Regions from separate parts of the Paenibacillus sp. S-12 genome, predicted to be linked through region 1. Evidence: a T-box and tRNA genes for the amino acid it is inferred to sense, from the RefSeq annotation. Region 1 holds a T-box; the other holds one or more tRNA genes.
The links. The T-box of region 1 lies ahead of argS (arginine--tRNA ligase). A T-box ahead of a tRNA ligase gene usually reads a tRNA of that ligase, here a tRNA-Arg.

Region 1 (3,171 bases):
TAGATGATTGCAGGACAGCTTCTTTGCTGTCTTGCCTGTTTCTTTCTATACTTCGTATCCTGTACAATAGAATGGAGTTGAGCAAGCCCGAGGAGGAGAAAGAATGATATTAACGATCCAGGAACGGGATGAAATGTTATCACAGCTCAATGACACGCAGCGGGAGTTTCTGACACATTATCTCGTTCGTTCTCGCCGTACGGCGTTCGCGAATGCGATGGCGAAGGAGAAAGGGCATCATGTTCCAGCAAATGCCGAGCCAGAGGACATTGAAGCGCTGCTTGATGATTGGATTTATACCGGTTATAAGGATGCAGGCACGATAAGTCCAGAGCTGCGATGCGAATGCGGCCGTTCCCTACGCTACCAGCACGAGGTGAAAAATCGAAAGACAGGCGAGATCAAAAAGTTCGGCATTGAGCATCTGAAGGAGCATCTTGGCATTGATGCAGCCATCGTTGCGGTGATTAAAAAGGGGTTCGATGCCATTGATTATGAGCTTGATGAAATCTTGGTGAAGCTGGCAAGTAATTGGCAGCCTGCACCAGATTCATTGATACATGCTGATTTACCCGAGCACATGAAGCAGCAGCTATCGCTGGGACTTCCTTTGCTGGACAGGCAGCTTAACGTGTTGAAGCACAGGCCTGTTGTTCCTCAAACTCCATCTAAGGCTGTTCCACAGCAGGCTGATCCTAGGCTGGCTTCCATGCCTGAGGAATTTGATTTATGGTCGTGGACAGAATCTGCGGAAATCCAGGAAGTAAGCTATGATGGTCTTACTGCATCCGAACAAGAGGCGGTGAAGCAGTATGTGGCGAACGGTGTGGGCAGTGCTCGCATCATCAGCGAATTGCTCATACGTGATCATGGTTCGCCCGAACGCCGATATATAACAGGCAAACCTAAGATTTATACGGATGTGTGTCAATTTATTGAGCGCACCTTCACTAAGATTGCGATAGAATTTAATGGAACGGAAGATCGCAAGTACACGATGAAGTGACAAAATTGGTGTTGGTGCTGTAGATATCGTTCCAATCTCGTTGAACGTACAAACGCGCTCGCTTTTTTGAGAAATAGGCAAAAAGAGGTTGATTTTTCCTGAATGTTGTGGATATAATGTGTGAAATGAAAAATGGAAGCAACAACGATGAACGGGAGAGTACTCTGCAAGCTCCGTAATGCAGCGAATCGGGAGGGTGGAAGCCGATACGGAATGAAGAGGAAGCGGACCCGGGAGTTGGCTCTTTGAACTGCCTCACACGAGCCCGTAGGAGAGCCCGGCACAGCCGTTATTTATGGAGTGGATTCCTATTGAAGCACACTGCTTCCGGTAGGATCAATAAGAGTGGCACCACGGATTCAAGCCTCCGTCTCTTTGCAGACGGGGGCTTTTTGTCGTGTTAAGAGTTGAATCGATGCCCATGACTTATGTTGCAATATGTTAATCAAAATGAAGGAGAATGAGCTTATGTTAAAACAGATCGCTGCACAACGATTAGAGCCAATGTTAGAGATGAGTGGATACGATATCGAGCGTGCCTTAGAAATACCGCCGCAAAGTGAATTGGGAGATCTGGCATTCCCTTGCTTCCCGCTCGCAAAGCAGTGGAAACGCGCTCCACAGCAAATAGCAGGCGAGCTCGTAGAACGTATCAACCAAAATAGCGATGCCTCACGAATACATGCTGTTGCATCAGGCGGGTATGTGAATTTATTTTTCGATAAGGACTTCTATGGAGAGACGTGCCTTGGACGCATGCTGGAGCCGACTTTCGGGAGGCTGGCGGATGGTTCAGGGCAGCGCGTTGTTATTGATATGTCGTCTCCGAATATTGCAAAGCCATTCAGCGTCGGTCATCTGCGTTCTACGGTAATTGGCAATGCTCTCGCTCATCTGTATGAGGCTGCCGGTTATGAAGTGGTGAAGGTGAATCATCTAGGGGATTGGGGGACACAATTCGGCAAGCTTATAACAGCATACAAGCTATGGGGCAATGATGAGACGCTGCGCCAAGATCCAATCCGCGAAAGCTTGAAGCTGTATGTGAGGTTTCATGAGGAGGCCGCACAGCAGCCGGAACTGGAAGATGAAGCACGCGAATGGTTCCGCAAGCTGGAAGCGGGAGATACAGAGACTGTTCAGCTATGGACGTACTTCGTGGACGCCAGCATGATTGAATTTAATCGGATGTACGAGCGGCTGGGGATTCGTTTTGACTACTTCCTTGGGGAGAGCTTCTACAATGATAAAATGGATCAAGTGGTGGCACGATTGCAGGAGCTTGATTTGCTGGAGGAAAGCGATGGGGCAATGGTTGTTCGATTGGAAGATAAGGGCATGCCGCCATGTCTTATTTTAAAGTCAAACGGTACAACGATTTACCCGACTCGTGACTTGGCAACTGCGATTTACCGCAAGGAAGTGATGAAGGCTGACAAGTTGATTTATGTGGTCGGTGCAGAGCAGCAGCTTCATTTTCAACAGGTATTTGCCGTGCTTGGCAAGATGGGATATGAATGGGCAGAGCAATGCGAGCATGTGCCATTTGGCTTGATGACATTTGAAGGGAAGAAGATGTCGACCCGAAAGGGGAAGGTTATTTTTCTAGATGAGGTGCTGAATGAGGCAGAGAATCGCGCGCTACAAATCATTGAAGACAAAAATCCATCCTTGCCGGATAAAGGAGCAGTTGCATCTCAGGTGGGCATTGGCGCGATTATCTTCGATGATTTGAAGAGCAGCCGCATGTTGTCCGTCGATTTCAGCCTGGAGGAGGCGCTGCGTTATGAAGGGGAAACAGGCCCTTATGTGCAGTTTACTCTTGTTAGAGCTAAGAGCTTGCTTATGAAGGGGGGCTTGGAGTCTCAACCGGATTCCGCTTCTGCTTCTGAAATTAATGCGACTGCTCGAAACAGTGCGGACAGTTGCATGGCTCATCTGCGTCAGATACCGGAAGCGGCAGGGAATTGGAAAATGAGCCCAGAGGCATGGGCTTGCATCAAGTCCATTTCTAAATACGAGCGTTCGCTGCAGCAGGCGCTAGCAAGCAATGAGCCTTCCATCTTCGCGCGATATATTCTTGATGCAGCGAAGCAATTCAATCGCTTCTATCATCAGGAGCAAATCCTTGTTGAGAATGCGCTTGAACGCCAAATGAAGCTCCG
Region 2 (3,171 bases), on a different contig from region 1:
GTAGCGCTCACCTTTGCCGCCTTCAAATGCTTCGCCATCAACGAATCCTTCGAAGTCGATAACAACGCTGTCGCCTTTTTGTGCTGTTTCTTCATCAACGATAACGAGTTCAGCATGACGCTCTTGCAGACGCTTCAACTCAGCGTCAAGCTCTTCTTCAGTAACTTCAGCTTCCTTAGTTTCCACTTCAAGACCTTTGTAGTCTCCAAGCTTAACTTCAGGCTTAACAGTTACTTTTGCTTTGAATTTGAACGTTTTGCCTTTTGCAAATTGTTCAACTTCGATTTCCGGCTGATCAACCGGTTGGATGTTTGTTTCTTTTACAGCTTGTGTGTAAACTTCACCCAAGATGATGTCAATTGCATCTTGATACAAGCTTTCCACACCATATTTAGCTTCGAAAATTGGGCGAGGTACGCGACCTTTACGGAAGCCTGGAACGTTTACACGCTTTGACACTTTTTTGAATGCCAAGTCCAATCCTTCTGCTACGCGATCTTCATTAACCTCAACTTCTAATACCCCAACGTTCTTCTCTATTTTTTCCCAAGTTGCTTTCATTTTATGCCTTCCCCTCCAAAAAAGATCATGGCTAGAGTGTACCTACCATAACACGTCCTGAATAACCATTTTAGTATAGCCGACTATGATAACTTTTTCAAGGAGTGCATCATTCCTACATTCACCCTCCTTGGAAAGCGCTATCGGCCGCCTGTTGCTTAGCATCCGGATCCTATGATTGCACGCGCAAGGATCGATTCAGCGATCGAAGTGCAAGCTCATATTGGACGCGCATCTCATTACGAATGCCGTACAATTGCTTTACTTCCACTTCTTCATCTATATGCAGCATTCGAGCTATGATAAAGTGCAGGGCTGCTGCCCATGCGACTGACTCCTCCTGCCCATGCTCACACAACTTCTCGTAAGCGGATGAACCGTAAATATGCTTCACATATTGCTGCCATAGCTCTTGAGCAAAATAGGCTAATGACGGCTCTCTTACAGAGGCAGCCTCGTTCACGCGCTCTGCGGGTGCCTTCGCCGCTGCCGGGAACGCCGTATAGTCAAGTGGCGTATCCTCTACTCGAACGTTCAACCATTCCTGCCCGCGAGGGAATCGAATTTCGCCATGCATCCCCCTCCGCTTCAAGACTTGAAGAATTCCGAACTGAAGCAAAGAGCTCAGTTCCTCCTCCTTCAGCAGTTTGACCAGAGCTTCGTCAATCCCCGCATCTTCTGCTGCCGCAAGCTGCTCCAGCACAAGAAGTTTACGATCATCCATTTCCCCATCCGCAAGTGTCGCGAGCAATCGTTCCATATATTGTCCATCTGCATTCAACTTCTGCTGAAATTGACGTCGCAGGATATCTTGTTCGGTTTCTTCCGATTCCTCTTCTGCAGTTGATTTCGTCCAGCCGGCTAATCCCTCTGGTATGTCCAGTTCGCGAGCATCTCTCTCTGCTTCTGGAAACGCCGATACGAGCCATTGAAGCAGCGCATCCCACTCTTCCCGAATCCGTGCATCCTCGCCATCACAAGTCAGCAGGAATTGAAGAAGGGCAATGGCTTCACCGTAGCGTTCAGATTCCAGCATCCGTGTTAACTCAATTTGGTAATAATCATGAGTTTTCGGAAATAGGATAACGTTGTTCCTGGACGGCTCTTTGTAATCTTCTGACATACGAACACCTGCTTTCTGTACTGCGCCTATATATTGCAAAAATCTCTGCTATGTATGCAACTGTATCAATTTATTCAGGCAAGTCTCTTATACGATGCATTATATCATACTCGCCCTTTATCCTGCGCGGTTGCCACGAGTGCTTTCCTGCACATCCAACTGTAAATATGATAGGTAAAATATTTTTTGATTTTTATGTTGCTAAAATTCAAATTCTTTGCTACAATCATACATGTTCTAAATTTACTTAACTTATGTCCCAGTAGCTCAGCTGGATAGAGCAACGGCCTTCTAAGCCGTCGGTCGGGGGTTCGAATCCCTCCTGGGACGCCATTCATTGCTTACAATATACATGAGCAGCCTCGCAGAGCCTAACTTGGTATGTGAGGCTTTTTTTATATCCCCAAAATCTCTACGGACATCTAACTGCATAAGAGGCCCTGCATATCGCAGAGCCTTGAATAATTGCGCTTCATTTCAGAATCCAGCTTATTTATTGTGAAACTCCCAATGGTTCTTTTCGCCCGGATGCTTGAAGTTCTTCGACAGAACCGCATCCGCATGTTTCTTCTGATGCGCATATTTATTGCCCTTATTTTGCTTGAATTGTTCTGGCATATTTACTCACCTCCCTTCATCGTACATCAATCACCTTAGTATGAACACGATGATAAGAAGCAAACCAAGTTGTTTACCAATTCATTTGGAACAAGTCGTCAACCGCTTCCCGTACCTCACTCGATCCAAGCACTGCATCTACGATCGAATCCCGGTCGCTGCAGCTAATTTCGTTATTATTGATAAATGTCTCTGCAGCCACTTCCTCAAAGGCATTATGCAAATTATTGTCGTACCAGTCTGCTTCAAAATGTGAATCATTGCGCAGCAAGCGAACAATCTCATAACCGCCATTTTGTACAGGAGCCACATACGCAAGCAGGGGAGTCTCCTTGTCATCATCTGGGATAAGTCCTACTTCTGCACACAGACGCCCTTCGATTTCAACCGGACGGCGAAATTTTGCAGCCTTAAATTCCATCATTGTCTTCGCTCCTCACTTCTCGTATTTGCTCCACAAATTGCTTTGTTTCTGTGGTTCCGAATTTGTGTATGTAGGCATATACACTATTGAGGTTTTGCTGATACGGCTCGTTAATCATGTCATTCGATTTGCTTGTAAATAACATGAAGCTGTATACTTGATCCGTTTCGGCGTCTCCCACCCCATTCAGCAGCCTTTGAAGCTCATCCCTTTCTGCCTCATTCACATGGACTACAAATTCATAATCACCCGCATCTTGTTCCGCAACAACAGAACGATTCTGTACGGATACATAATAAGGTCGGCGCTCCATTAAGCACCTCCTTTCCTTAATAGAACCATTGCTTCGCTTTGTTTAGATCAGGTTTCAGCTTTTAAGGGAAGCTTTTTTTATCATCTCCCGATGGACATACATCTTATGCCGATTTGCGCATACCCATGGTAT

Region 2: it has a tRNA-Arg gene. The T-box ahead of argS (arginine--tRNA ligase) is inferred to sense a tRNA for this amino acid. The anticodon was not compared.

Annotation. Positions count from the first base shown of each region.
Region 1 covers NZ_JASIUF010000005.1:685,033-688,203, forward strand. The annotation lists gene NO352_RS06010 (DUF3895 domain-containing protein) at 104-1,006, shown strand; T-box leader at 1,145-1,384, shown strand; gene argS (arginine--tRNA ligase) at 1,475-3,171, shown strand, end outside.
Region 2 covers NZ_JASIUF010000004.1:49,569-52,739, reverse strand. The annotation lists gene tig (trigger factor) at 1-561, opposite strand, end outside; gene NO352_RS02515 (hypothetical protein) at 734-1,684, opposite strand; tRNA gene NO352_RS02510 (tRNA-Arg) at 1,941-2,017, shown strand; gene NO352_RS02505 (hypothetical protein) at 2,174-2,302, opposite strand; gene NO352_RS02500 (hypothetical protein) at 2,376-2,726, opposite strand; gene NO352_RS02495 (hypothetical protein) at 2,713-3,039, opposite strand.